Regions from separate parts of the Pseudovibrio sp. Tun.PSC04-5.I4 genome, predicted to be linked through region 1. Evidence: predicted binding sites of a transcription regulator. Region 1 holds the regulator's gene; the other holds the start of a gene.
The links. The regulator LexA, encoded in region 1, represses DNA repair genes until DNA is damaged. The targets are predictions, from matches to a motif close to TGTTCNNNNTGTGTTCNG.
Positions count from the first base shown of each region.

Region 1 (15,524 bases):
GGTGAAGCTGTGTTTGGCGGCTATTGCCTTGCCAAAGACCCGTTGATTTCGACCCTTTGACAAACTCCGATTTGTATCAGGCCGCTATGAACCTGCCGCCTGAATAGTCACTTCTCCGCGGCAAGTGCCATCCGAGAATACTCCAGAGGCTGTGCCGCTGCCGATCAGGCCGGTTGCGAACATTTTTACGTCCACCGCCTCTTTTTTCTCATCACTGGGGAAAATGATTTCGTACTCATTTTCAATTGAGAGAATGCCATCACCAATGGTGCCGCCAGTGGAGGAGATCACGATGTCATGACCCTCCTCAGTCGTTTTCTTTGGGTTGTCTGCTGTTGTGTTTGGGCTGTCTGCGGTTTTGTAACCAGTTCCATAGCGTTTTTCACAGGTGCCATCATCCGGGCTGCCATCCGCCAGAGATATTTCTGAGAAGGTTACTGAGTTGTTATCAGCGCCTAAAGTGTGACCGTCCGCTAGCGCTGCGCTGCCAGCATATGCAATTGCACCTAGGCTAACTGCTGCACAAAGGATAATTTTCATTGGGGTGCCACCATTCGTTTCTTGTTTTGGCTTTATGTCCTATGAAAAGGTAATCGCCCTGCCTTAACGTAATTCTTCTGTTTGCATCTCGATTTTGTTTAGCGTGAATATTGTGTTGCAGGTTATTGCCGCTTTAAATCTGATTAGTTTTTTGTCGCATTCTCTGTGAAGTCTGAAAGCCAATTCGCTGGATTGAGCTGATTATAGTATATTCAAAGAGCGTTTTATCTGGCAGCGACAACAGAAAATCTGCCAGAGCAGGTTCCATCGGAAAAAACGCCGCTGAATATTTTTGAATCTGTGAAGCCCGCTACAAACTGGGTGACTTCAACCTCTTCATCAGGTTTATTTGGGAAATTTATGAGAACGCGGGAATGTTCTGCGTAAATGCCTTCCCCTCTGAGTTCACTTCGTGTGTACAAAAAAAAGCGATGACCTTTGTCACTTACAAAATACCCTTTGAGCCCATTGGGCGCTGGGAAAATATTATATTCGCTCCCATAACGTGCTTTGCAAAACGAAATGTTGGTTGTGTCATTGAGTACTGTGAGGTTTTGAATCGTGATTTTTCTGGTGCTAAAGAGGCGTTTTGCGTCTGCAAATGGGTTTGGCAAGGTGTCGCCATGAATAAGTTGGCTGTCAGCAGGCAGTGATAGTCCAAATGTCAGCGCGATGGCCAGACTTGAATGACGAAGTGTTAAAAGGGGCATTAAAACTTCCTTTTCAAACCGATAGCCTCTTCCTTCGCCTTGGCGATGCGCTGAGAATACGTAGGCAGAGAGCTGCCTAATTCGTTTTGAATGACGAGGCTTCTTCCGTATCTACTCGTCGGTCCTTGGGCTAATAGTCACTCTGCCTGTGCATGTGCCGTCTGTGATGCGTATTCCGGGGCCATCCGGCCACCGATTCCGATAGCATCCGGCCACCGATTCCGGAACATCCGGCCACCCCCTAATTTGCAACTGTTTATCTAGCTGCGAGGCGATCTGTAGCAGGCTACTGTTCCGTTCTTTTTGAGCTGGAAAGAGCCTTTATGAAGAGATTGCCAATGCGGAAGATACGGGAAGCTTTGCGGCTTCGAGGGGATGGATTTTCAGGACGTCAGGTGGCGCGGAGTCTGTCACTTGGACGTGCAACGATATCGGAGTATTTCCGGCGCGCTGATCAGGAAGGTCTGCGTTGGCCGCTGCCTGCCGATCTGTCTGATGTGGAACTTGAGCGCCGTTTGTTCTCTCATTCTCCCAGCGAAGTGCGCCTCGCCGTTCCTCACCCTGACTGGGTGTATGTTCATGCCGAGTTGCGGCGCAAGGGTGTGACGCTGTTGTTGCTTTGGGAAGAGTACCGGGCGGTTCATCCTGACGGCTTTGGCTATAGCCGGTACTGTGAACTTTACACCCGTTGGTCAGGTAAGCTGTCGCCGGTGATGCGCCAGTGTCATCCTGCGGGCGAGCGTCTGTTTCTCGATTATGCGGGTCAGACCGTGGATGTGGTTTGCCCAAAGTCCGGCAAGGTGCGCACGGCACAAATCTTTGTCGCCACCTTGGGGGCCTCCAGTTACACTTATGTTGAAGCCAGTTGGACGCAGAGCCTGCCTGATTGGATATCCAGTAATGTCAGGGCGTTTGAGTTCTTCGGCGGCGTGGCCGCACAACTGGTACCGGACAATCTTAAGGCGGGTGTTACCAAGGCCTGTTTTTATGATCCGGCGATCAACCGCACCTATGGCGATATGGCCAACCATTACGATACGGCGATTGTTCCAGCCCGTCCGCGTAAACCCAAAGATAAGGCGAAGGTGGAAGGCGCAGTTCTGATAGCTGAGCGCTGGATTTTGGCGCGGCTGCGCAATCAGCGGTTCTTTGGCCTTGATGAGGTGAACGCTGCGATTCGCCCACTTCTGGATCAGCTCAACGGCAAGGTCAGTCGTCATCTAGGTGCCAGCCGCCGTGATTTGTTCGAACGCCTGGATCGGTCAGCGCTGAAGCCGTTGCCGATTGAACCATACGTATATGCCGAATGGAAGCAGTGCCGCGCAGGTTTTGATTACCATGTTGATATTGGCCGTCACTATTACTCGGTACCCCATCAATTGCTAAAACAAAAGCTATGGGCACGGATCACCGCACGTACGGTAGAGGTCTATTTTAAAGGGCAAAGAGTGGCTTCGCACGCCAGAACCTGTGGCAACCACCAACATTCCACGCACCGTGATCACATGCCCGCGCACCACCGGTTCCGTGAAGACTGGACACCAGAGCGTATCCGACAAAAAGCCGCGCGGATCGGCGCAAATGTCGAAGTATTTGTCGGTGTGATCATGCGCAAGCGGCAGCACCCTGAGCAGGGATATCGCAGCTGCCTTGGCGTGATCAAACTAGCCAAAGCCTTCGGCTCGGGTCGTCTGGATGCCGCCTGCGAACGCGCGCTTGAGATCAACGCACATTCCTACACATCGCTGCATTCCATTTTGAAAAATGGTCTGGATCGCAAACCTCGAACCCGTGCCACGGAAGAGCCTGCAATCACACATCCCAATATCCGTGGCGCGGATTACTTCCATTGAAAAGGACCAGATATGCTTGATCACCCAACGCTGGATCAGCTCAAAACACTTAGGCTCGACGGTATGGCAGAAGCCTTCACCGAGATGCAATCTCAAGACGGCACTGCCGGGCTTACCCATGCTGAATGGCTGGGACTACTCATTGATCGCGAGACAGCCAGCCGTGAGACCAAGCGGTTCGAGAGCCGCATGCGCGCAGCAAAATTGCGCCATGTCGGTGCTGCCCCTGAGGACGTTGATTACAAAACACGGCGTGGCCTCGACAAAGCTCTGTTCCAGCAGATACTGACTGGGCGCTGGATCAAAGACAAACGCAATCTGATGATTACAGGCCCCTGCGGGGTCGGCAAAACCTGGCTGGCCTGCGCTTTGGCGCAAGCCGCCTGCCGTGATGGCGTTACCGTGCTCTATAAACGTATGTCACGCCTCTTTGATGAACTCGAACTGGCCCATGGGGACGGGCGTTTCCCACGGGTGTTTAAAGCGCTGACCAAAACCCAACTGCTGATCTTGGACGACTGGGGGCCGGAGCGTCTCAACGCCAGCCAACGACGTGACATGATGGAAATCGTTGAAGATCGATACGACGCTGGATCAATTCTGATCACAAGCCAATTGCCCACCGACGCATGGCATGATGTGATCGGCGAACCCACCTTCGCTGATGCCATCCTCGACCGCCTCATACACAACGCTTACCGCGTCCAACTCGAGGGACAGAGCATGCGAAAAAACAAACTCAAAACAGGTGACGAAAGCACCCAAAACTGATAATCAAAACTCAGGCCTCGCAGCCGCCAAACAAGGGGTGGCCGGATGTTCCGGAATCGGTGGCCGGATGCTCCGGAATACGCACTGTGAAGACGCCGCTGTAGGAATGTGCGCCCGTTAAGCCTGTCACGAATTGTGTGACCTCAATTTTCGCATCTCCCTCATTGGGGAATGTCATCAAAAACCTGTCGTGTTCTGCGTAAATACCCTGACCCATAATTTCACTTCTGTCCACCAAGGTGACCGTATGCCCTTTGTCACTGGTGAAGATGCGCGTTGGAGCTTCTTTAGAAGGCGTGACCATGTAGCCGTCTCCGTAACGCGCTGTGCAAATGGTGTTGTCTGATGAGCCGTCCTGCATGGCCAGCCCTGCAAAAATGACATCTCGCGAGTCTCCGTGATTTGCCTGGGCAGATGCTGGGGGCAGAATGCTAAGGGTGCTAAGGGTGCAAAGGGTTATGGCAGTGAGGGATGGGATGGACATCAGGCGCATACATACTTCCTTATATTGGGCGTCGTTCCTGGTTTTATTGAACGGATAGCCAAAGATAAAGTTTATGGATCTGGCGTGTCAGGAACAGGGCAAATCGGTAGTATGGTTTATACGAGCTGATTGGAATGCTGCGATTTCAAATAAAAAAGGAGGCAAATGCCTCCTTTTTCAGATCAAAATGTCTTCTCGGCTTAACGACGCTGGTCGATAGGCTGGTAATCGCGGGATGGATAACCAGTGTACAGCTGACGCGGGCGACCGATGCGCTGGGAAGGATCTTCAATCATTTCCTTCCACTGTGCGATCCAACCGACAGTCCGTGCCAGTGCGAAGAGCACTGTGAACATGGTGGTTGGGAAGCCCAGTGCACGCAGAGTGATACCGGAGTAGAAGTCAATGTTCGGGTAAAGTTTTTTCTCAACGAAGTAAGGATCGTTAAGAGCAATCTTTTCCAGCTCCATTGCAACTTCCAGAAGCGGATCGTCCTGGTGACCCAGCTCTGCGAGTACTTCATGACAGGTTTTCTGCATGATGCGTGCGCGTGGATCATAGTTTTTGTAGACGCGGTGACCAAAGCCCATGAGGCGGAATGGATCATTTTTGTCTTTTGCACGTGCAACGTACTCAGGAATACGGTCAACAGTACCGATTTCGGAGAGCATGTTGAGAGCTGCCTCATTCGCACCGCCGTGAGATGGCCCCCACAGACATGCAATACCAGCTGCAATACATGCAAACGGGTTAGCACCTGAGGAACCAGCCAGACGGACTGTGGATGTGGACGCATTCTGCTCGTGGTCTGCATGAAGGATAAAGATACGGTCCATAGCGCGCGCCAGAACCGGGTTTACCTTGTATTCTTCACATGGAACCGCAAAGCACATGTGCAGGAAGTTGGATGCATAATCCAGATCGTTTCTTGGGTAAACGAACGGCTGACCAACGTGGTATTTATAGGCCATGGCAGCGATTGTTGGCATCTTCGCGATCATACGCAGGGATGCAACCATGCGCAGATGTGGATCGGAGATGTCGGTGCTGTCATGGTAGAAAGAAGACATTGCTCCAACGGTACCGGTCATGACTGCCATTGGGTGGGCGTCACGGCGATAACCCTTGAAGAAAGAGCTCATCTGATCGTGGATCATTGTGTGATAGGTCACACGATGTACGAAATCATCCTTTTCTGCGCGTGATGGCAATTCGCCGTACAGCAGCAGGTAGCAGGATTCCAGAAAGTCGCCATGTTCGGCGAGCTGTTCAATCGGATAGCCACGGTACAGAAGCGTCCCCTTGTCACCATCGATGTAGGTGATCTTGGATTCGCATGAGGCAGTGGACGTGAAACCTGGATCCAGAGTGAACTGGCCTGTTTCTTTGTATAGCGATCCGATGTCTATGACATCAGGGCCTATGGATCCGGAGCTGATATTAAAATCCCAGCTCTGTGTTCCGATAGTCAGTTTCGCTGTTTTGTCGCTCATATCAAGGCAACCCCCATGTTGTATCTCCTCATGCGATATGAGTTCCATTTGTGTACAAGTGAATACACCGCATGAACTGACGTTTCCGCCCGGAGGAGAGTGTTGTCGTGAAACTGCCTATCTCATTTGACGCGATGTCGCAAGCGCTCGCAACCACGGCTTTTAGTTATAAGTGTAACTACCGCTACGAATGGCTAAGTCTTGTAGCGGTAGTTTCTTTTTTAATTCAGCGGATTATGCTGCGAAATCACGAATTCGTGCGCAAGATTCTTCTTTTCCGAGAACTTCGAGCACATCAAAGATGCCTGGGGATGTGCCACGACCTGTGAGTGCAGCGCGCAATGGCTGAGCAACTTTACCGAGCTTTAGTTCTTCTGCTTCGGCAACTTCCCGCACTGCAGCATCAGTTGTTTGGGCAGTCCATTCTTCAAGAGACTCCAGTTTTGGAAGCACTTTTCCAAGAACAGCACGCGCTTCCTCAGAAAGTAGTTTTTCGGCTTTTTCATCGAGATCCAGTGGGCGTTGCACCCAAAGATATCTAGCGGACTCTTGTAGTTCTACAAGTGTCTTTGCACGCTCTTTGAGACCCGGGAGGGCTGCAACCAACTTGTCAATGTTCCCATCGCCTGAAATCCACCGCATGACATCCATGCCGCCTTCTACGTCCATCAGGTAGACGAGGAAGTCTTTCATCAGACTGTCATCACCCTCAGAGCGCATGTAATGGGCGTTCAGGTTTTCCAGTTTTTTGAAATCGAAGCGGGATGGGGATTTACCAATCGCGTCAAAACCAAACCACTCGATCATCTGCTCAGTAGAGAAGATCTCATCATCTCCATGAGACCAGCCAAGGCGTGCAAGGTAATTGCGCATAGCAGACGGCAAGTAACCCATTGCACGGTAAGCTTCTGCGCCAATTGCGCCGTGGCGTTTGGAAAGTTTTGCGCCGTCTGGTCCGTAGATCAGCGGGATATGCGCCATGACTGGCACTTCCCAGTTCAGGGCGTTGTAGATGAGAGCCTGACGCGCTGCGTTGGTGAGGTGGTCATCACCGCGCACAATATGGGTCACGCCCATGTCGTGATCATCGACCACCACAGCCAACATGTAGGTTGGATTGCCGTCAGAGCGCAGCAGGACCAGATCGTCCATGTCTTTGTTAGGGAACTTTACGGTGCCTTGAACTTCATCCTGCACGATGGTTTCGCCATCCTGTGGAGCCTTCAAGCGAACTGCCGGAGAGATGCCAGCAGGTGCCTGTGATGCATCGCGCTCACGCCATGTGCCGTCGTAACGCGGCGGGCGGCTTTCAGCGCGCGCTTTTTCACGCATCGCATTCACTTCTTCAGGTGTGCTGTAGCAGTAGTAGGCAGTGCCATCCTTCACCATCTGCTCAGCAACTTCGCGGTGACGGTCTGCATTGCCGTACTGAGAAATCGGCTCGCCGTCCCAGTCCATGCCCAGCCATGTCAAGCCGTCCAGCAGCGCATCAACCGCCTCTTCGGAGGAGCGTGAGCGGTCAGTGTCTTCAATGCGCAGCAGCATTTTGCCACCATGGCGCTTAGCATAGAGCCAGTTGAATAGAGCTGTACGGGCGCCACCAATATGAAGGTAGCCAGTTGGGGAGGGCGCAAAGCGCGTAACGACGTTTTTGGTCATAGGCCTAATCAGAAATCTCGCAGGTTACATAGATAAATTTGGGGTAATTACGACGGGGCGCCGTATCTCTTCTGGCTGTGTACCATAGCGTGGGGTTTCTCCCAAGAGGCAGAAAGGGGCTTAGGGTGCACGAGGGGCAATCATCCTCAGGCAAGTCGCAATCTGGTGGTGGTGCTATCAGAATAGGCGAACTGTGCGTGGAGGAGGATAAGATTTTTGCTGGTCCCTCTGCCGGGGATTTTATTGCAGATGACCAAGTGTCAAAACAACGCAATTTTTTGCCAAAAAACGCAGAGAACTCACATAGCGACGCAAGTGATGTGGTTTGTGAGCAATACCAACCGTTTAGCTCGTACTTATATCAAGCTGTTGGGCACTTGAAGGGCTGGCTTCAGCAGGGTTGGATGTTTGTTCTTCATCCGGATTGGGCTGCTGCCGGCAGTTATGCCCGTGCGGCCTTTGTGCAGGATTGGGATAGGGGGCAAGGTATTGTGTGGTATGCGCTTTGCCACCTTGCAGGTGTGCTTTGCTATTTTTCCCTGCCTGCAGAGCCGTGGGGTCTATTGAGCGTAATACCCTTTATTGCACTGGTTCTGCTGGTGTTTCGAGCACGGTATGCGAGGAAAGCTCATTACGGTTTGTTGGCACTTCTGTTCTTTTCCGCTGGATTTTTCCTTGCTGATTTGCGTGTGGAATGGTTGCAAACGGAGCGCTTGGAGCGACCCGTGACGCGTAAGGTAGAAGGTGTTATCACCGCTGTGAAGCAGTCCGGTAATAACTCCTATTCTGTCGTGTTGCGGCCTTCAGTTGGTTCACCTGAAAAGGGAACAACTCGTTTTACCTTTTTGATCCGTCTCAGCATTAAGGGGATGAAAACTGCGCCTTCTCTGGGGGATAACATCGTTTTGAAAGCGCGGTTGTTACCACCTGGCGGGGTGGTGCGTCCTGGAAGCTACGATTTTGCTCGCACAGCGTTTTTTGATGGAATTGGTGCAGTTGGATATGCGCTCTCACGGCCCGTCGTTTCTGCCAATCCTGAGGGGATAGGGTTTGTGGGCGTGATTGAGAGTGTACGGATCAGCATCGCACAACGCATCCGCAAAGTGTTGGATTACAGCCCTGAAAGTGCCTTTGCGGTGGCGTTGCTGGTGGGGAAACGGGACTATCTTTCCAAAATCGATAAGAGCGCTCTCCGACAAGCAGGATTAGCTCACGTCCTCGCTATCTCGGGCATGCATATGGGCCTTGTTACATCGCTTGTGTTTCTTGCGTCGCGGCTGCTGTTATCCCTCAGTTCCACTTTAGCATTGCGCGGGCATATTCACGCTTACAGCACTTTGGCTGCCTTGATGGCTGCAATCGTTTATCTCGGATTATCAGGGGCTTCGGTTGCAACGCAGCGGGCTTTTCTCATGGCGGTTCTGGTTTTATGCGCTGGGTTGCTGGGACGGCGGGCGCTAAGTATGCGCGGGCTGGCGCTGGCCTGTCTGGTGTTGCTTAGCTTGGCGCCGGAGGAGGTTTTAGCGCCAGGGTTCCAGATGTCGTTCATCGCAGTTTTAGCGTTACTCGCTGCTTATACTTTTGTGAAAGACCGATTAAAGCCTATTGATGGGGCAACTGCCAATAGAAATCCTGTTGGTTTTCAAGGCTTTCTGAGGAGATCTTCCCGGTGGTTGGTAGCTTGCGCATTTACCTCACTGGTTGCGGGATTGGCGACAGCACCGCTTGCCGCGATGCATTTTGAGCAAGTTGCGCCCTATGGATTACTGGGAAATATCCTCGCCATGCCACTTGTGACCTTTGTGGTTATGCCCCTTGGCTTACTAAGTTTGCTGGCAATTCCTGTTGGGGCCGAAGCGTTTTTTCTGCACGGCATGGAAGCGGGATTGCAGCTCGTTTTGAAGGCTGCGTACTGGGTGAGCTCACTCAGTGAAGGGCAAAGTGGTATTGGTGTTGCAAGTGAGCTCGGGTACTGGCTCATAATCCTCGCTATACTCGGATTATGTCTTTTGCCATTTTGCTTGAAGTGGTTTGCTTTCCCTAGCTTTGCGGGAGCTGTCTTTTGTTTTCTGATCTACAGCGCACCTGATCTCATTGTGACGGAAACAGGAATGCACATTGCGTTTTATGATGCGGATGGGACATTGCGACTCACATCATCAAGACTGTCATTTACGTCTAGCAGCCTGCTGAAGGCAGGAGGAGTGCCTTCTCAGGCATTCAAGGCTCATAAGGCCAGAGCAAAGGACCGACGCTGTGATAAGGCTGGTTGTATCCTGCAGGTGTTTTCGAGATCAGTTTTATTGGATGAAGATAAAACGACTGCGCCTTTAATGTTGGCGCAGTCTAAGCGTGCAGAAAGCCTGATATCAGATTGTGATATGGCAACAATTGTCGTTGCCCAGTTTCAAGCCCCGGCATCTTGTAAGGCTGAGTTGGTGATAGATCAGAAAATGCTGGAAACGCGCGGTTCAGCTTATGTGTGGTTTACAGCAAGAGGACCGCCCGGTCATCGCATAAAAAAAGTGCGCTGGGCTTATGCAGCTCAGCGCAGACCATGGAATCCGCAGGTATCTGGTGATGTCAGTGGCTTAATAGCGGCGGAAGAGCGCAGTCATCTTGCCTTGAATGCGAACCCGGCCCGGCCCGAAGATGCGAGTTTCGTAGGCGGGGTTGGCCGCTTCCAACGCGACTGAGGCCCCTTTTTTGCGCAGGCGCTTCAACGTTGCTTCTTCATCATCGATAAGGGCGACTACAATTTCACCGTTCTCAGCTTCATCACCCCGTTTTATGAGCACTGTATCCCCGTCGTAGATGCCAGCGTCAATCATGGAGTCGCCTTTGACTTCCAGGGCATAATGTTCGCCGCGACCCAACAGGTCAGCCGGCATCGCGATAGAGTGGCTTTGCGTCTGGATTGCTTCAATCGGTACGCCAGCAGCAATGCGGCCCATGACCGGAATTTCCAGCGTCGGAACTTCGTCAGGTGATCGTGGTCGGAAAGCTGACGGTGGGTTCGTGCTCTTTTTGCCAAGAGATCCCTCAATCACCTCAGGTGCAAAGCCTTTTTCCTTGGTTATTGGCTTTAAGCCTGGTGCGATGGAATCAGGCAACCTAAGGATCTCGAGAGCTCTTGCGCGGTTTGGAAGACGGCGGATGAAGCCGCGTTCTTCCAGCGCTGTGATCAGACGGTGGATGCCTGATTTAGAACGGAGATCCAGCGCATCTTTCATCTCGTCAAAAGACGGTGGAACACCTGCTTCTTTCAAGCGTTGATGGATGAACATCAAAAGCTCGTGTTGCTTCTGTGTAAGCATCTTTTATCCCCGTTCGCTCATCATTTGCGCAAATTGATATCCAACGGCGTTCAGGCCGTCCGCTCTTAGCCTTCCAAAATTAACTTGATGGTGTTCAACTTATGCGATTGGAAGGACAAAACACGAACGTACTCTACCTGTTCTCATTGTGTTCTGCAATGGCTTTGTTGCAGTTAGGCCCTGCAAGAACTGGGGGATTTGGATTTTGAAGGGTGAGTGGACATGGGTTGCCCATTCATTACCAATTGGCTTAGCGTAGTTTTAAAAGGTCAACCTGATCACCCACATTTGCAGCTGCAGCGTGTGGTTTTCTAATGATTAAAGCATCTGCCTTTGCCAACAGGGCCAGCATTGAGGAGTCTTGTTTTGCAAACGGCTCTGTTGTGAGATTGCCTTGGTCGTCTGTCGTTACCTGCGCACGTAAGTAGTCCTGACGCAGGTCGTTTTCCGGGAGGGCTGCCGTCAGCGTCGCTTTGATAACGTTTTGATTTGTTTGAGTTACGGTTCGCCCGAGCATTTTATTCAGCAGTGGACCGAGGAAGAGGAGGGCGCAGACCAAACTTGAAACAGGATTGCCGGGGAGGCCGAGGACTTTCATTGGTCCAAGGGAGCCTGCCATCAGTGGTTTACCGGGACGCATAGCAATACGCCAAAAGCCAAGTTCCATGCCTTCAGCGCCCAACACATCTTGAATGAGATCGTGGTCGCCAACTGATGCGCCGCCAAGTGTCACCAAAACGTCTGCCTTGGCCTCAATCGCTTGCTTCACACGTGCGGTGATTTCTTGTGGTTGATCGGGTGCAATGCCAAGCATTAGCGGTGTTCCGCCAAGGCTGCGAACAAACTCGGCGATGCCGACCTGGTTGGAGGCGATGATTTGATTCGGGCCGGGCGTCTCACCGGGTTCTACCAGTTCATCTCCATTAGCGAGGATCGCAACCAGTGGCTTTTTATGCAACGGCAGTGTTGCATGATTCATAGCGCCAGCTAAGGCGAGTTCGCGGAAGCCTAGTATGTCGCCTTGCTTGAGGAGGACTTCACCTTCTTTGAAGTCCAGGCCAGCCGGGCGGATAAACTTACCAACAGGGACCGCTTCTTCGCAAAAGAGGTTATCCCCGTCGCGGCGTGCATTTTCCTGCATCAAAACGGCGTCGACGCCATCAGGAACTGGAGCGCCCGTAAATATGCGAAGAGCTTCACCATGCTGTAGCGTTCCGTCATAACTATGACCTGCTGCAACCTCACTTATCACCTTCAGCGATCTGTTGGGATCACTGGTATCGGCTGCTTTGACCGCGTAGCCATCCATAGCGGAAGCAGAAAACGGAGGTTGTGTTCTCGTTGCTGCAACATCTTCTGCGAGCACTCGTTCTCCAGCTTCCAGAAGAGGGAGATGCTCTGTTTGTGTTGCCTCAACGCCTTTCAAAAGGCGTTCAAGTGCGTCGTCAATGCTGATCAAGCTCATCAGGAGTTATCCTCCTCAGCCAGGAAATGACCGGACTTGCCGCCCTTCTTCTCCAGAAGCCGGATTTCTCCGATTTCCATAGAACGATCAACCGCTTTGGCCATATCGTAGATTGTCAAACACGCAACAGACGCAGCTGTCAGCGCTTCCATCTCAATGCCAGTCTGGCCTGCAACTTTTGCAAAGACTTCAATTTCGATTCCCGGTAGGTTCGGGTTTGGTGTGAAGTCTACCTGAACCTTAGATAGCATCAGCGGATGACATAGTGGGATTAGCTCGTGAGTTTTCTTGGCTGCCATAATGCCAGCGATCCGTGCGGTTGCCAGCACGTCACCTTTTTTGGCATTGCCAGAGAGGATCATGTCCAGAGTTTCAGGCAACATCTTCACCTGCCCACCTGCGCGAGCTATACGCGTGGTGACTTCTTTCTCCGAAATATCGACCATATGGGCCGCGCCGCTCTCATCAAGGTGGGTAAGTTTTGGCGAAAGTTCTGACATGGAAGGGCCTCTGGACGGGTTTTAAATCAGTAGGTTGGCTCCACATTGAAGCCAGTTTTTTTATTATCTTTTCAGAAGCGCTTTGGTTGCGCTTTCAACATCATCCTGCCGCATCAGGCTTTCGCCGATGAGGAATGTGGAGATGCCGGAGTTTTTCATTCTGGAGAGGTCTTGCGGTGTGAACAGGCCGCTTTCGCCGACGATGATCCTGTCTTTGGGGACCCGCGGTGCGAGGCGTTCACTTGTTTCCAGAGAGGTTTCGAAAGTCTTGAGGTTGCGGTTGTTGATACCTATGAGCGGCGAGGAGAGCTTCAGCGCACGCTCCAGCTCAGCTTCGTCATGCACCTCAATGAGTGCATCCATTCCGAGCTCGAATGCAGTATATTCCAGCTCTTTGGCCAGAACATCATCCACAGCTGCCATAATGATGAGGATACAATCGGCTCCCCAAGCGCGTGCTTCAAACACCTGGTAGGTGTCATAAAGGAAATCTTTGCGCAACACTGGCAGAGATACGGCCTCGCGTGATGCAACCAAATATTCTGGTTTACCTTGAAATGACGGGGTATCTGTCAGGACGGAAAGACATGCAGCTCCGCCGTTTTCATAGGCTTTGGCTAGCACCGGTGGGTTGAAGTCTGCGCGAATGAGGCCTTTGGAAGGGCTCGCCTTTTTAACCTCTGCAATGAGAGCATAATCGCCATTGGCGTGTTTTGCCTTTAAGGAGTTTGCAAATCCGCGCGTTGGTGATGCAGCTTTTGCATCATTTTGGAGATCAGAAAGTGAAGTTCGCGCTTTTGCAGCTGCGATTTCTTCACGTTTGTAAGCTTCTATTTTCTTTAGGATATCTGACATGGGCCTACGGTCTTAAAGTTTCATTGCGGCGGCAGTTGCGGCATCGGATGCCTCTACAAGTCTATCCAGACGGGAAAGGGCATTGCCAGAATCTATTGCATGGGCTGCCATTTCCACTCCGTCTTTCAGATCTGTTACTTTGTCGGCGACAATCAGAGAGGCTGCTGAGTTGAATAGCACGATATCGCGATAAGCATTTTTAGCGCCTTGCAGAACTTCTCTCAAAGCTTGCGCGTTGGCTTTCGGGTCTCCGCCCTTCAGGTCTGCAGCTCTAGCCAGCGGCAGGCCTGCATCTTCAGGATTAATCGTAAAGGTGTTAATGACGCCGTCTTTCAACTCGGCTACGAAGGACGAGCCTGTTGTGGTGATTTCGTCCATGCCGTCAGACCCGTTTACGATCCATGCCTTTTCGGTACCCAGTTCCTTTAGGGTGTTGGCGATTGGCACGACCCATTGCTGCGCGAATACACCTGTCATCTGGCGCTTTACACTTGCAGGGCTGGCGAGTGGACCGAGGATGTTGAAGATGGTTCTGGTGCCAAGCTCAATACGGGCTGGGCCCACGTGGCGCATCGCCTTGTGGTGGTTGGGCGCGAACATGAAGCCAATGCCAGCCTCCTTAATGCAGTGACTGATGCCATTTGCATTGAGGTCCAGATTGACACCGAGTTCAGCTAATGCCTCTGCAGAGCCTGATTTGGATGAGAGAGAGCGGTTGCCGTGTTTGGCGACTGTTACATCACAGCCTGCAACAACGATCGCTGTGCATGTAGAAATGTTGTAGGAGCCGGAAGAATCCCCGCCAGTTCCAACAATGTCGATGGCGTTTGTAGGTGCTTCTACCGGGATCATCTTGGCGCGCATTGTTTCTACGGCGGCAGAAATCTCGTCAATGGTTTCTCCGCGAATGCGAAGGGCCATCAAAAACCCGCCGATTTGCGCTGGAGTTGCTTCACCAGACATGATGATCTCGAAAGCCTCGCGGGCTTGAGCCCGATCCAGCGCTTTGCCGTCAGCTGCTATTGCGATGAGATTTTTTAGATTGCTCACGGTGAAAAATCCCCCTCAATCTCTTAGGTAATTCCTTAATGCGCTCAATGGCTAACTATTAGATAGCTTTGGGAGGCCTGTCTAGGAGATAAACAAAAGCCCGCCACGCCGAGGGGCGTGACGGGCCTATTTTCGACAAAGATTTGTCTATTGATGGTCGAGACCAGACAACTGGCCGAAGAGTGCCTGATTAACTTTCACGCCTTCCGCGCTTTCCAGTTGCGCAACAAACTGGTTGAGCAGGGAGCCTTCCAACGCGCCTGAAAGCTGCTGGTCAATGCGTTTTACGTTCTCTGATTCGGTCATAAAGGCCGGTGCTGTGGTGTCTGTCAGAACAAGAAGAATGCGATCTTCGTTGTTGCCAGGAACCTGCGCCGCTGTGCCTGTTGGGCCGGAGAACGCTGCGGTGATTGCTGAGCCTGATAGATTTGGGTTTCCGCCGTTACGTGTAAAAGGCTGAGACACGTTGGTTTGAAGATCTTCAGCAAGGGCAATGTCTGTAAGGGACTTGCCAGCCTGAACATCAGCAAGAAGGGCTTTTGCCTTTTCTTCCAATAAGTCAGCGGTTCGCATTGCAGTCCAGTCCGCAACTACAGCCGTCTCGACTTCAGAGAGCTCTCTGTCGCGAGATGGTTTCACTTCGGATACTTCGTACCAAAGATGACCGGTGCGGCCGATTTCAAGCGGGTCGTTTTCTACACCCACATCAGTGGAGAATACTGAAGTTGCAAGAACGTCTGCTTGTGGCAGTGTAACTGTTTCGCCAGCTTCATTTTTGCCTGATGCATCGAAGTCAGGTGTCTGTGAGAGGGCGAGTGAGAAACGCT
Region 1 is NZ_FNLB01000006.1:1,656,845-1,672,368, reverse strand. It holds gene BLS62_RS12740 (hypothetical protein) at 85-540, opposite strand; gene BLS62_RS12735 (hypothetical protein) at 765-1,250, opposite strand; gene istA (IS21 family transposase) at 1,574-3,103, shown strand; gene istB (IS21-like element helper ATPase IstB) at 3,116-3,874, shown strand; gene BLS62_RS12720 (hypothetical protein) at 3,885-4,367, opposite strand; gene gltA (citrate synthase) at 4,559-5,851, opposite strand; gene gltX (glutamate--tRNA ligase) at 6,086-7,510, opposite strand; gene BLS62_RS12705 (ComEC/Rec2 family competence protein) at 7,915-10,206, shown strand; gene lexA (transcriptional repressor LexA) at 10,102-10,827, opposite strand; gene glp (molybdopterin molybdotransferase MoeA) at 11,078-12,292, opposite strand; gene moaC (cyclic pyranopterin monophosphate synthase MoaC) at 12,292-12,792, opposite strand; gene trpC (indole-3-glycerol phosphate synthase TrpC) at 12,856-13,647, opposite strand; gene trpD (anthranilate phosphoribosyltransferase) at 13,660-14,697, opposite strand; gene BLS62_RS12675 (peptidylprolyl isomerase) at 14,845-15,524, opposite strand, start outside.

Region 2 (15,524 bases), 1.2 Mb from region 1:
CTCTTGGCCTTGAGCTGGTTGAAGATGCAGGCCTTTTGGAAGAAGTGGCTGGCCTTAACGAATGGCCTACTGTTCTCATTGGTTCTTACGACGAAAGCTTCCTAAAGCTGCCGGACGAAGTCATTCAGCTCACGATTAAAGTGAACCAGAAAAACTTTGTGTTGCGTGATCCTGCCAACTCCAGCCTTTCCAACAAGTTTGCGCTGACAGCAAACATCGTTGCCAAAGACGGCGGTAGCACGATCATAGCCGGTAACGAGAAGGTTGTTTCCGCACGCCTTTCCGATGCGAAATTCTTCTGGGAAACTGATCTCAAAACCCAGCTGGAAAGCAACGTTTCCAAGCTTCAGAACATCGTGTTCCATGAGAAGCTGGGTACTGTTGCCGCTCGCGTTGAACGTCTGGAACGCTTGGCTGCCGAAATCGCGCCACTTGTTGGTGCTGATGTTGAGCAGACCAAACGTGCCGCTCATCTGGCAAAAGCTGATCTCGTCTCAGCAATGGTCTTTGAGTTCACTGAACTTCAGGGGCTAATGGGTCGTTACTATGCTGAAGCGCAGGGTGAAGAACCTGCTGTTGCTCAGGCGATTGAAGACCACTACAAGCCAGCAGGCGCATCCGATGATGTTCCAAGTGCACCTGTTTCCATCGCTGTTGCTCTTGCTGACAAGCTGGACATTCTTGCTGGGTTCTGGGCGATTGACGAGAAGCCAACCGGCTCTAAAGATCCATTTGCACTGCGCCGTGCTGCCCTTGGTGTGATCCGGCTCATTTTAGACAACAATTTACGCTTGCCATTGCGTGATGTACTTGTTCAAAGCCTGCGCCGTAACCTTGCTGACATTGCAGCTGCCCGTGGTGAGAGCGCCCTGTCTGACTTGCCATTCATTGGCAAGGGTGAAGCTGGCGAAAGTGTTGTTAAAGACATATTTGCCATGGTCTCCAAGGCTGCTGATGTTGTTCTGGCCAATGTTTCAGACAAGATTCCTGAGACCTCATTGGAAGTCGGTCTTATCGATGATCTGATGAGCTTCTTTGCGGAGCGTCTGAAGGTCGTCTTGAAAGACAAAGGCGTGCGTCATGATATGATTGATGCCGTACTGGCTGTTGGCGGTCAGGATGATCTACTGTTGATCGTGAAACAGGCTGAAGCTTTGACTGCTCTGCTTGGCTCTGAAGATGGAGCAAACCTTCTGGCTGGTTACAAGCGTGCTGCAAACATTTTGCGTGCGGAAGAGAAGAAAGACGGCAAAGCCTTTGAAGGCAAACCTGACGCTGCTCTGCTGGAAGAACAGGCCGAAAAAGACCTTGTCAGCGCTCTGAATGATGTTTTAATTGAGATCAAGCCACTTGTTGAAGCTGCGGATTACGGTAGTGCAATGGGTGCTTTGGCGAAACTACGCGGCCCAGTGGATGGCTTCTTTGAGAACATTCATGTGAATGCGGAAAAGGCTGAAGTTCGTGAGAACCGCCTGAAGATCCTCTCTGAAATCCGCGCAGCGGTTCATCAGGTTGCTGATTTCTCCAAAATCTCAGGTTAATCCAGCCTTATAGAAATTTTAAAGCCCGGTGCTCTTTAGAGTGGCCGGGCTTTTTGAATTCACGACGTCAGAGATTTTCATACTCAACGGCTGTTTGAGCGATTTCTTCTTTCAGCCAATCTCTAAGTTTTCTAACGCTTTGATTGCGCAGCGCACCTTCCCGACAGATGAACCAATAGAAGCGGCCAGTTGAGCAACGATGCTTGAACGGAATGACCAGTTGGCCTTGTTTCACTGCATTTGCGACCAATGTATCCCACCCCAAAAAGACACCGTGCCCGGCAATGGCCGCATCCATGCAAAGCGATGCATTTGAGAACCCGTGGCCTTTAGGCAGTTGGCTTTCCTTAAGCCCGAATGGGGCCAACCAATCGCTCCATTTATAATAGGAGTTATAATCGCGAATGACGCCTTCACTCAGTAGATCCTGCGGGTCTTTAAGGCGACTTGCGACCTCTGGAGAGCACACCGGGTAAATAAAATGCTCACAGAGACGTTCAGAATAAACATCTTCAGGCGCTCTTTTATGAACCCGCACGCAAGCATCCGCGTCAGAATGGTTGAGGTTTATCAGTTGGTCGTTGGCATCCAGCCTCAGATTGATATCCGGGTTCGCCTCCATGAAGCTTTTTAACCGCCAGACCAACCATTTTTCTGCCAGAAGCGGCGCAACTGAGAGGAACAGGCTTTCTTCTCTATCCCGATCGGCCAGCGCAACAGCTTGTGATATCTGTTTGAGGCCAAGCGATAATCCCCTGCAGATTTCCTCTCCAAGGTTTGTCAACTTTAAACCACCGGGCTCCCTCAAAAAGAGCGGACGACCCAACTGATCCTCTGTTTTGTGCAATTGCTGGCTAATGGCACCACTCGTGATACCTAGCTCTTCTGATGCGTTTTTGAGTGAGCCCAAACGGCCCACAGCTTCAACAACACGTAGGCCTGCCAGACTTACCTGACTGAGATTTTTCATCGAGTACGGTTCCGAGAAGTAATTCTAAACTGGGGTTTAGTTATTCCAGATAGCACTCTTAAAGCAAATGGCGCATTGTCGCCTCATCAAAACCAAAGGAAATGACAATGAAATCTCTTCTGATGGGCCTGCTGAATGGCAAGTCATCTCACAAACCAAAATCTACAGGTAATTCAAAACCTTATTGCGCAGACCCACTCTCTCATCCAGACTTGCGCCGCATGGACCTTCGTGAAATTGGTGATGTTTACATCAACCCAGAAAAAACACAGCCTTGACGACTGCGTTTTAATTTTTAATATGGAATGCCAATTTTTTTGTAAATAAAATGTATTAGCCAAGCAGGTCCAACCAAAAGGAACTGCACATCCTTGAAAAAGGATGGTTTTTTCCCTTCAATATGATGGCCGATAAATTGGCCAACCCATGCCATAACAAAGATTACCAGTGCAGTTTGCCAGAGCGGTATCCCAAACCCTAACTGCTGATAGGTCACATTAACCCAGACCATAACAGCAGAAAACACTGCCATACCAATCGCAAGTGTGAATGATAAAGATAGGTAATAAAGCACGCTCAGGCCCAATGCCAGCGTACACCAGTTGAGCCATGGCGAAATCTCTGCCATGCCAACAGGTGTCGGGATAGACCAAAACAGAGCCGTTACAGTCCAGAATATAACCGGCACACACACCCAATGGATTGCTTTGTTTTGATGATTTTGATGGCTTTCGCCATACTCGCCCAGCAGCCGATCAATACGACGTCCCGTCGCCTCAGAAAAGCTCATATCACCCTCCCCGTAATATAAACACCTAATCGATGCGGACAGAATGCCTTGTAGGGAATGCTATTTCAAGCTGACAAAACCTCGGCGGCCAAATTGACCCATAGCCGCCGAAGGGTTTGTTCTATCAGTGTGACGCTTAGCAAGTGCCAGCGTTTTCCTTACGGCATTGCGCATCCACTGCGGACAGAGCCGTCATATTCACGATACCGCGAGATGTTACGGATGGCGTGATAATATGTGCGGTTTTCTTTGCACCCAGCAGAATTGGGCCGACATGAAGCGCATCCGTCATCGCTTTGATAAGGTTCAACGCAATGTTAGAGGCATCCAAGGTTGGGAAAACCAACAGGTTTGCAGGGCCTGAGATATGCGCATCTGGCATATAGCGCTTCAAAATTTCTGGCTTCAACGCAGCATCACCATGCATCTCACCTTCTACTTCAAGATCAGGGATCTGCTTCCAGATCAGCTGCAAAGCATCCTGCATCTTTTTTGCCGTAGCAGACGTTCTGGAGCCAAAGTTGGAATGTGATAGCAGAGCAGCGCGCGGTGTAATACCAAAGCGTTTGATCTGTTCAGATGCCAGATGAGTGATTTCTGCAACTTCCTCGGCAGATGGACACTCCGTAACGTAGGTATCTGCGAGGAAATACGTGCCGCTGGCATTAATCAGCAAAGACAATGTTGAGAAATCTTCTACGCCATCAGCAACACCAATGATATTGGAAATATCACGCAAATGCTTGTCAAAACGCCCTTCCAAACCAGTGATAAGCGCATCTGCTTCTCCACGATGCAGAGCCAAAGCGCCAATCACAGTTGAGTTGGTACGCACCATTGTTCTGGCTGATTCCGGCGTAACACCTTTGCGCCCCACGAGCTCCACTAATGTATCAACATAAGAGCGGTAACGTGGATCATCTTCCGGATTTACGAACTCAAAGTCTTTGCCTGGACGAATGCGGAGACCGAAGCGCTCACAACGGTTTTCCAGTACTTGCGGACGACCTATGAGGATAGGAGTTGCCAGCCCCTCTTCGATCACCACCTGCGCTGCACGCAAAACGCGTTCGTCTTCGCCATCGGCATAGATAACACGCTGCTTATCGGATTTTGCCTGCGTGATGATAGGCTTCATCACCATGCCGGATCGGAACACGAAGCGGTTCAGCTTATCCATGTAGGTGTCGAAGTTTTCTATCGGCCGGGTCGCAACGCCTGTTTCCATTGCCACTTTTGCAACAGCGGGTGCAATGCGAAGGATCAGGCGATTATCAAATGGAGACGGGATCAGGTAGTTTGGACCAAACGTGTGAACCACACCGCCGTAGGCTTTGGCAACTACGTCCGTCGGCTCTTCGCGTGCGAGACCAGCGATTGCTTCAACAGCCGCCAACTTCATTTCTTCGTTGATTGTGGTCGCTCCGCAGTCCAACGCACCACGGAAAATATGGGGGAAACACAGAACGTTATTGACCTGGTTCGGGTAGTCCGAGCGACCAGTACACATTACGACATCATCACGAACAGCTAACGCATCTTCCGGCATAATTTCCGGATTCGGGTTGGCAAGAGCCATCACCAATGGGCGTTTTGCCATTTTGGCGACCATTTCCGCCTTCAGTACGCCAGCTGCGGAAAGACCAAGGAAAACGTCAGCGCCATCAATGACATCGTTCAACGTACGTTTGTCGGTCTTCTGGGCAAAAACAGATTTCCACTCATCCATGAGGCTTTCGCGGCCTTCATAAACGACGCCTTCAATATCTGTCACCCAAATATTTTCACGCTTAACACCCAAAGCAACAAGAAGGTTGAGACAAGCCAGAGCGGCGGCACCAGCACCGGAAGCAACTACCTTGATATCGCCTAGTTTTTTTCCAGCCAACTCCATGCCATTGCGCACAGCAGCTGCCACAATAATTGCAGTTCCGTGCTGGTCATCATGGAAAACTGGGATATTCATTCTTTCGCGCAGGCGCTTCTCGATCTGAAAGCACTCAGGTGCTTTAATATCTTCCAGATTGATCCCGCCGAAAGTCGGTTCAAGAACAGAAATCGCATCGACGAACTTGTCAACGTTGGTTTCATCCACCTCGATGTCGAAAACATCGATGCCTGCGAATTTTTTGAAGAGAACAGCTTTCCCTTCCATGACAGGCTTGGATGCCAGCGGACCAATCGCACCGAGACCAAGAACGGCGGTCCCGTTGGAAATCACACCAACAAGGTTTTGCCTTGCAGTGTAATCAGCTGCCTTTGACGGGTCTTTTGCAATTGCGAGACATGGCGCTGCAACACCCGGGGAGTATGCCAAAGCCAAATCTCGTTGGTTTCCGAGTGGCTTAGTAGCTTGGATCTCTAGTTTACCCGGGCGCGGATACTCGTGGTAAAAAAGGGCTTGTTCGTCGAGTTCGCCAGAGGTAGGGCGTTTTTTTTCCGTCATTTTCTATTCTTGCCTGACCTGTTTGATGAGCGGCTCGCCACCGAGAATCACCAGGATTACCGGTTCAGATGTCGCGTTTTGCAAAAACCTAGACCATCGCTTAGGAAGCTGCACCATATAAGTAAGTCTTAAAGCGTATAAATGCGCGAATTAGAATAAACAAAACCGTAGCATTTAAAATATGCCACAGAGAATGTGTACCAACTGGTAGAATTGAACAGATTGGTTCGTCTAAAATCCGAAACCCCATTGACAAAGTGAAGATAATACTTGCGCACCAAAGTGCTTTTGATGTGGTGTGATTTGTTGATCTGACCAGTATTGCGAATAGGAAAATAGCCAGAAGCGCTGGGGCGTATCCTGCCGTAGAACCAAGCAAGCCAGAGAATAACTTTGGACCAAATGCCATCGCACCCAAGAATAGAAGCGTGGAACCCCAAGCAAGCCAATAACTTGCGCGCATATACCAGCGTGTTGCGAGGAAGAAATAGGCAAGCATAAATATCGCGATGGGAATAATATCCGCGAGCATGGCCCATTGCGTCGCAAAGGTATGGAAGAGGAACGATCCAACGCCAATGACTACCAGCAAACCTATTAGAAACAAGGAAGAATAATCGTTTGCGTTGGTTTGCGTGGAACTGGTGTTTTTTGCGTTCTTCTGCGCGGTAAACCAGATTTTAAGCACAATCAACGCCGCTATGATAAACGCGGCATTGCTGAGCGCATTCAGCGGCTCAGACCAAAATACCTCCGAGGTTCTTTCGCAGTATTGGTTCAAATGCTGATTCCAATCCATAACCTCTCCAAGGTACCGGCATATGCAACGCTCTAACTTTCGTTGCGTTGAAACACCACTGTACTGTTCAACCAATGTACTCGACTAGCCCTCAGAATTTTCTGGAGCTGCGCGTTAACACTCAGCATTGGCGCGCGCGCTAAACAGGATTGCAGATATTTTTTCTGCACAAGAAATGGCAAGTCATAACATGTCGTCTTCCACATCGCATGCTTTAACCCAATCAGTGTCTGCTTGACTCGAGCCAAGACTCCAAACTCCTCTGAACGATAGGAATACACTCCCACAATCGTCCCTTGCTGCCTGGTGCGGCTCGCTCGTTCGATGAAGCCCACAGCTTCGTTTTGCCAATCTGTTTGCAGTATTGCACCCGGTTTGATGACCAGCACCCAATCTCCTCGTTTACACGCCTCCACTCCGGCGCATAATGCTGAGCCAGCATCATTGCCGCTTTCAATCCAATCCGCTCCGCTGGCATCGGCAACGATGGCGCTGTTATCTGTTGAGCCGCCATCGGCGACAACAACTTCTTTCAAGATGCCTTCTGCCGAGGCAGAGACCAGGGAAGACAATGTGTGAACCAGTAGGCGTTCACTGTCCTTTGTTGGAATAAGTGCACTAATCATTGCTAGTGTTTACACCGATTTGTAAATTTCCAAAAAGTCATGGCTTGCATATCCTCCGAAACTAAGTGATGTTCCACTTATGTTCTCAATTTAAATGGAAGTGCGTCGTTCATGTCAACTGCACTTAATCACCCATCAGATACCGTGATACCAGAAACTGATGGTATCGCTTTACCGATCAACATGACGGGCAAAGGTCGTGCTGCGCGTTCCAATAAGTCTGGGCGGTTTGAGAGCGAAACGCGCGAATTGGCGGATGATGGTTGGGGAACAATTGATGAACTTCCACCCATAAAAACTGAAGTGCAGATCGAAACCGCTCGCACTATCATAACCCGCAATACCTCCCCTGATTTGCCGTTTGATCGCTCAATTAATCCGTACCGGGGATGCGAACATGGCTGTATCTACTGCTTTGCGCGTCCAAGCCATGCGTTTATTGGGTTGTCACCGGGGTTGGACTTTGAGAGCCGCTTGTTTGCCAAGCCCAATGCAGCTGAGGTTCTGGAGCGCGAATTGGGAGCTCCCTCCTATCAAGTAAAGCCCATTGCAATTGGAACCAACACCGATCCGTATCAGCCAATTGAGCGGCAACATCAGATCATGCGGGGAATATTGGAAGTTCTGAATAAAACAGGACATCCCGTCACCATCGTCACCAAATCCGCGTTGGTGATGCGAGACATTGATATTCTGAGTGATATGGCAAAACGCAAATTGGTAAAGGTGGCAATTTCTGTAACAACGCTTGACCGGAAGATTGCGCGCAGCCTTGAACCACGGGCTTCTACACCGGCACGACGCTTGCAAACGATTAAGGCCCTATCCGATGCTGGCATTCCAACTGCGGTCCTTGCTGCGCCGATCATTCCCGGCCTAACTGACCATGAGCTGGAAGGCATTTTGGGGATCTGCAAGGAACATGGCGCCATCGAGGCGAGTTATATCCTTCTGCGATTACCCAGAGAGGTCTCAGAGCTGTTTAAGGAATGGTTGCTACGCGAAGTTCCCGGGAGTTATCGCCGCGTGTTGAGCCTTCTGAGATCTATGCGGGATGGCAAAGATTATGATGCCCAGTGGAACCAGCGGTTCAAAGGCAAAGGCCCTTATGCAGATCACCTGGCAAAGCGGTTCCAGCTTACCTGCAAGAATAAAGGATTATCACCCAGGTCATTCAGACTCTCTACCGAGCATTTCATCAAGCCAACCTGCGGCGGTGTGCAACTCTCATTACTGTAGAGGACAGCTAGAGCATAGCTTGAAACACTCGCTCCTGCGTGGCAAAGAGGGCTATGTCTCACTCAACAAATTCCCTCTTCAATATCGCTTTTCCTGATGCTCCAAACCTTGCGTTTGAACGCACTGTTGAGCAGAATCTGACTGGCAAGTTCGCTGGCATTGATGAAGCAGGCCGCGGCCCATGGGCTGGTCCTGTTGTGATCGCTGCTGCTATTCTCGACTATGACAATCTTCCTGTGGGTCTCAACGATTCCAAAAAACTAACGGAACATAAGCGGGAAGAATTGTTTGAGCAGATTTTAGACTCTGCTGAGGTGAGCATTTGCGTACAAAGTGCCAAAACCATTGACCGCATCAATATTCGCGAAGCTACATTGCAAGGCATGCGCGCTTGTGCGCGGGGTTTAACCAGCCCTGTGAAGCGGTTCTTCATTGATGGACGAGATGTGCCGCCTCACCTGCCCTATGAAGGTCAGGCCCTGATTAAAGGCGATGGGCGCTGCCTTGCCATTTCCGCCGCCTCCATCGTCGCCAAGGTCACACGGGACCGGCTGATGGTGAAAATGGATCAGCACTTCCCAGAATACGGGTTCGCCAAGCACAAGGGTTATGGCACCAAAGTACATCAAGAAGCTCTCGCGACACACGGCGTTACGCCCCTGCACCGCTGCTCTTTCCGGCCTATTCGAGAAAGGATTGAGGCTGGATAAATGTTGAGCTTAATTGAGATGCAGGCCGGATAGAGAATTTACATGCCCATTGGTACTTCAAAGATTGTAACTAAAACAGCGTTGTCCACTGCACAAGAGTTCTATGATCACTTGATTAGGAGACAAACATCCAATGCCGATGAAAACGGTCGCCTATTATACCGACGCCATGCAAGTGCTTCTTATAAGATGGTCCCGTCAGCAATCCGAGAGGGCGCTGCCATAAAACGCCAATCAAGCTCTTAGATTTTATTGGGCATGATCTGTGAAATAAATTAGACCAAGAAGACGGAATTAACTCTCACCCGCAACTCTTTTGGGCACCACAAAAGAAAAAGGCTCCCGATAGTCGGAAGCCTTTTTATGTTCTTAATGGAAGTGGCTAAGATCTGATACCTAGCGCTTTCTGCGTGTTTGACTGTTGCCAATCAAACGGAATGCGCTTTAGTTCAAGCTGGATGAAACCTGCTTGATGCTTGCGGCCATAATCTTGTCTCCGACTTCTTTATTAGCTGTGCTTGAAGTCACGATGGTTTCAGCTGCTAGAACTGCAACATCTGCAGCACGAGCACGAACCTCTGCAACCGCGTTTGTTTCAGCTTGAGCGATTTTCGCTTCAGCTGCTTTGGTGCGGCGTACAATCATTTCTTCAACAGCCGCTTTGGCTTCATCAGCCAGACGAACAGCTTCGACTTTCGCGTCAGCAATGATCTGGGTGGCTTCAGCTTCAGCTTCTTTGCGCTTGCGTTGGTACTCGGCCATAAGAGCCTGCGCTTCTTCACGCAGCTTGCGGGCGCCTTCAAGCTCTTGCTTGATATTATCCGCTTGCTGGTCAAGCATTGCACCAATCTTGCCAGGTACTTTCAGGTACCACAGCAGGACAAAGAAAAGGATGAGACCAACGAGTGCCCATAAGGTTGCATCGAACATTCTGTCACCCCTTACTTAAGTGCGGCTTCAACGGCTTTCGCCACTTCAGCTTTTGCTGGAGCGCGGCCACCGATCAGTGTCTTCACAAGCTCACCTGTTATCTCGGTAGCAATTTCGCCAACGTGAGACAGGCTTTCAGCTTTAATCCTGGAGATGCTCTGTTCAGATTCAGAAAGCTTAGCTGCCAACTGCTCTTCAGCAACTGCGCGGGCACTCTCTGATTCTGCTTTTACTTTATCACGTGCAACCAGAGCCAGAGACCCAGCCTTTTTGCGCGCTTCAGCAAGAGCACTTTCGTAGGTAGCAATGGCTTCATCTGTCTCTTGCTTGAGACGGGATGCTTCAGCCATATCACCTGCGATACGATCGCGGCGATCTTCAAGGATTCCGCCGATGCGTGGCAGAACCACCTTCGACATAACCCAGTAGAATACGCCGAACGAAATAACCAACCACAACAGCTGAGACGGGTAAGTCGTGCTGTCGAACGGAGGAAAGTTTCCGCTTTCCTCTACAATGCCGACTTCGGCAGTTGTATTCAGTTGGTTGCCTTGAGTATTCGACATCGGCTTCTCCGTGAACGCTCTTCGTAACGCTTTCTAGTCTTTAAAGACGGCCCCTATGAATAGAGACCGTCCCTAAGAAAACGCTCTAATCTCTCTGTCGATTAAACTGCGAACAGCAGAAGAAGTGCAACGAGAAGAGAGAAGATGCCGAGAGCTTCGGTCACAGCAAAGCCGAGGATAAGGCGGCCAAACTGTCCATCTGCTGCAGATGGGTTACGCAACGCGCCGGCAAGGAAGCTGCCGAAGATGTTTCCAAGACCGAGAGCTGCACCACCCATACCAAGGCAGGCGATACCGGCACCGATGTATTTTGCTGCTTCTGCTTCCATGACATGTGCTCCTAAATTAGCAATATCGTCTATGACTTTGTTTTGGGTACGAAACCCGGATTCTACGCGTTACTTAGTGGCTCGGATGGAGCGCATCTGCAAGATACATGCACGTAAGAACGGTAAAGACGTAAGCCTGAAGGAAGGCCACAAGGAACTCAAGAGCCGTGATGGCAACTGTGAGCGCCAGAGGTAAGATCGCGGATGCAATGCCGATAGCACCTGCACCTGTGAGCATTACAACGAAGCCTGCAAAAACCTTCAGTGTGATGTGACCAGCAAGCATGTTTGCGAACAAACGAACGGACAAGCTAACCGGACGGGAAAGGAAAGAGATAACTTCAATCGTGCTGACAAGCGGGATAACCAAAGCTGGAACGCCGCTAGGGACGAACAACTTAAGAAAGCCTGTACCGTGTTTGAAGAAACCGTAGATCGTTACAGTTCCGATCACCAACATCGCCAGTGCGAATGTCACGATGATCTGACTTGTAATGGTATAGAAGTATGGGAACATCCCGAGCATGTTTGCGACGAACACGAACATGAACAGGGAGAAGACGAGCGGGAAAAACCGCATACCTTCATTTCCAGCTGATCCGCGCAGTGTAGCAGCAACAAACTCATAGGACATTTCCGCCATGAGCTGCATCCGGCTAGGGATCAAGCCCCGTCTGTTGGTAGACAGAACGAGGAACAAGGTCGCCACAGCGACAGTCACAACCATGAACAAGGAAGCGTTGGTAAAGGAGAAATCAACACCGCCAATCTCCACAGGAAAGATCTTGGAGATTTGAAACTGGTGGATCGGATCGATCGCGTTGCCTGAATTTCCAGCCACAGGTAGTACCCCTGAAGTGCCAATTTACGAGCGCAAGAGCGCGATGAATTAGTTAATCCTGCTTGTCGCGTGAGTTTAAACGACGTTCAGGCTGAGCAACTTTGCCCGCTTCCCGAAGCACATTCAAAACTCCTGCTGCAAAGCCAAGCATCAGAAGAATGATCATCCCCCAAGGCTTGGTTCCGAGCCAACTATCCGCCATCCAGCCGAGTGCCCCCCCGACAAAGATAGCAGCGACAAACTCAGAAGAGATCTTCCAAGCCTGCGATAGGCCAGACAGTGCACTGGTACTCGTCTTGTTCGTTGCCTCTTTTTCAGAGGAGCGGTCCAAGTGAGTGTCCAGAGTTTTGCCTAGTTTTTCTAGTCGCTCAGACAGGTGACCTTCAGTTTCTTTCGTGTCTTTTTTACTCTGCTTATTCTCTTCGGGAGACATCTACATTCTTCCTTCATAGCAGCAGGTAGCTCAAAGACTTGAGAAGCCCCTGAAAGTCGGGGGCACCATAATGCCGGTGGTGAGGACTGTCAAGGTTAGAGCTACTTAAGCTAAACAACTGATATTTATAGGATATTTAGAGTTTCTAGCTGAGAATACGTATAAAGGATGCTTAGGAGGCCGTATTGTACCTTATTTTAGGCAGGTTCGGTGAATCGTTCTGCCCTATCTAGATCTACTGATACGAGCTGTGAGACCCCTCTTTCGGCCATGGTGACACCGAACAATCTGGACATGCGAGCCATGGTTATGGGATTATGCGTAATCACTGTAAATCTGGTTTCTGTGTTCTGCACCATGTTCTCCAGCAGGGCACAATAGCGCTCTACATTGGCATCATCGAGCGGTGCGTCAACCTCATCTAAAACACAAATTGGCGCAGGGTTTGTGAGGAAAACTGCGAAAATCAGCGCCATTGCGGTCAACGCCTGTTCGCCGCCGGACAGCAATGTCATAGTCTGCGGTTTCTTGCCGGGAGGACGTGCAAAAATCTCAAGTCCGGCATCCAGAGGGTCTTCCGCATCCACCAATTTCAGCTCTGCGGTTCCTCCTCCAAACAGGTGCGTAAAGAGGCGCTTGAAGTGATCATTTACCTGGTCAAAGGAGCTTATGAGACGCGCGCGCGCATCCTTATTCAGATTCATGATTCCTGTGCGCAACCTCTTGATAGCTTCAATTAGGTCATCTCTTTCAGCGATTAACGTGTCTCGCTGGTCGGTAATTTCTTGCATTTCTTCATCAGCACGCAGGTTTACACCACCCAAACGTTCACGCTCCGCTTTGAGCCGATCCAGTTTACGTTCAGATGCCTCAGCATCAGGCAATGGCGCGTCTGGGGATAATCCTGCCATCTCATGAAGACGGGAGACACTGACTTCCAGCGTTTCATCCACACGGCGCTCTGTGTCGGTCCGGCGCTGTTTTGCTGCCTCTAACCGCTCTTCTGCACGAATCTTTCGTTCACGGGCTCCGGACAAGCCTTCCATCGCCTCTTTGGCTTTCTGGTCTGCGAGAAGCTGCCTGCGTTCTCCTTCAACCAGCTTATCATCTGCTGCTTTGCGTGCATCTTCTGCAATTGACAGGCTGCTGAGGAGATCTTGCCGTTTCAACTCATTCTCTTCCGGCGCTTCCAGTAGAATCATGCGCTCTTGTGCTGCGTCATCACGGCGCTGGCGAAGGACCGCGATCTGCTTGTCCGCATTTTGAGCTCGTTGGGCCCAGTTCTGCCGGTCTTTCTCAATGGTCTCCAGACGGAGAGCTCTAAGCTCCCCTTCCCGCTTCAAGGCATCGGTCGCGCCCTTCGCCTCGGCGAGTTTGTTTCTCGTGTTGGCAACTTCTTTTGCTGCGTTTTCCAGATCAGCCGTCATACCGGCACTATCCGGCAGCTCCTCTACAGCACTTTCCGCTTCTTCCAATGACGCCGAAGTCTCTTCGAAGTCCTCATTAGCTCTGCGAAGTTGCTCTTCCAGTGTTGTCTTGCGAACAGACAGTTCTGTAATCGCTCGCTCGGCTGTTGCCAGCTCTTCGCGCAACGTCACAAGACGGGATTGTTCTCGGCGGAGTTTTTGCCGAGTGTCCTGCTCTCTAACTTCTGCCTGTCGCCGTTGCTCCGTCGCGGTTTCGAGAGCTTCTTTCTTCTCTTCCACGAGTTCGCGGGTTTGCTCCAGGAGATCGTCGAGCTCAACGAGACGGTTGCGCTGTGCCAACCGTTGAGCAGCCGGTGTTGGCGCTTCGGCAGCTACAATAAGCCCATCCCAACGCCATAGGTCCCCTTGCCTGCTGACCAGACGTTGGCCTACTTGCAACTGACTGACGAGTTTTGGACCGTCTTCCGCTTCAACCAGCGCAATCTGAGAAAGGCGGCGTGCCAATTCTTTTGGCGCTTGCACATAGTCGGCTAATGAGGACGTGCCTTCAGGAAGCGCGGGATCAGTGGTCTTCTTCTCGCTCAGGCTCCAATGCGCCGGGGCGCTGTCTTCCATGGCCACATCGAGGTCTTCCCCCAGAGCCGCGCCAAGCGCTGTCTCCAGACCGGGATTAACGCTCATGCGGTCAACAGCGGGTGTCCAATCAGCACTTTGGCCTGCGGAGAGAACAGCTTGGAGGGTTTTCGCCTCGGTCTCATATCTGGAGAGAGCAGAATGCGCTTCATTAAGTGGAGTACGGCCTTGGTTTTCAAGGTCACGAGCGGTGCTGAGCGTTTCTTCCGCCTGAACTGCGGTTTCTTCAGCCTCCGCCAACTCCTCCAGAGCTATTTCAAGCTCATCACGTTTATCGCTCGGACCGCTTGCCGATTTGATGTCAGCATCAACAGCTTCCAGTTGCCCTTTGAAGCGATCTGCTTCTTCTTTAAAACGAGCGCTTTTCTGCCTGATGCTTGAGATTTGATTTTCGAGCTGCGTATGCTTTGCGAGGAGGCCTGCATGATCCTGCGTGATCCGCGAATGCTTCATCTCACTGGCATCGAGGTTGTCTTCTACGATCAGGACCAGCTCTTCTGCCTCGGCGGTGCGCTCATCCATGGTCTCTGCGGTTTCAATAAGTTCCTGCTTCTCAGTTGCCAACTCTTCCAGATGAGATGCGTTTTCGCCTGAGAGCTGAGCTTCACGCTCAATGTCTTGCTCCATCTGCGCCAAACGTGCCTGAAGATCTGTCAGTTTTTCTTTTACGCGACGATCTTCAGAATCCAAGTCGTTCCGGGTAATAATCAGATGCTGGAGTGAGACAGCAGCACCCGCGGCAGCTTGGCGGAGTTTTGGAGTTTCGTAGGCTGCGAGGGCTTGTTCTTTGGCGGTGGAGGCTTGCAAACCAGCGACATCGCGCATCCCGATTTCAGCTTCAGCATACTGTTTGCGCGCCGCGTCCAACAGCTGGGTGGCTTCCTTCCAACGCAAATACAGTATGATGGCCTCAGCCTTGCGAATTTCCGAGGACAGGTTGCGGTATCGCGTTGCCTGTTTTGCTTGTCGTTTCAAGCCATCCAATTGGCCCTCAATCTGCAAAACCACATCTTCCAACCGCTCAAGGTTGGTTTCAGCTGCTCGCAACCGGATTTCGGCTTCCTTGCGGCGACTGTGGAGACCGGAGATGCCGGCGGCTTCCTCCAAAATTTTTCGGCGAGAGGTTGGTTTGGATGAAATCAACTCGCCGATTTGCCCCTGACGGACCATTGCCGGGGAGCGTGCGCCTGTGGATGCGTCCGCAAACAGGAGCTGAACATCTCGGGCGCGGGCATCCTTACCAT
Region 2 is NZ_FNLB01000006.1:479,003-494,526, reverse strand. It holds gene glyS (glycine--tRNA ligase subunit beta) at 1-1,541, shown strand, start outside; gene BLS62_RS07285 (LysR substrate-binding domain-containing protein) at 1,609-2,511, opposite strand; gene BLS62_RS31340 (hypothetical protein) at 2,619-2,789, shown strand; gene BLS62_RS07280 (Mpo1 family 2-hydroxy fatty acid dioxygenase) at 2,807-3,301, opposite strand; gene BLS62_RS07275 (NADP-dependent malic enzyme) at 3,438-5,747, opposite strand; gene BLS62_RS07270 (ceramidase domain-containing protein) at 5,848-6,546, opposite strand; gene BLS62_RS07265 (glycosyltransferase family 2 protein) at 6,579-7,172, opposite strand; gene BLS62_RS07260 (PA0069 family radical SAM protein) at 7,356-8,411, shown strand; gene BLS62_RS07255 (ribonuclease HII) at 8,465-9,121, shown strand; gene BLS62_RS07250 (F0F1 ATP synthase subunit B family protein) at 9,566-10,051, opposite strand; gene BLS62_RS07245 (F0F1 ATP synthase subunit B) at 10,063-10,617, opposite strand; gene BLS62_RS07240 (F0F1 ATP synthase subunit C) at 10,719-10,946, opposite strand; gene BLS62_RS07235 (F0F1 ATP synthase subunit A) at 11,020-11,787, opposite strand; gene BLS62_RS07230 (AtpZ/AtpI family protein) at 11,840-12,220, opposite strand; gene smc (chromosome segregation protein SMC) at 12,418-15,524, opposite strand, start outside.
Region 2: the regulator LexA is predicted to act here: its motif matches at 7,242-7,259, upstream of BLS62_RS07260 (PA0069 family radical SAM protein).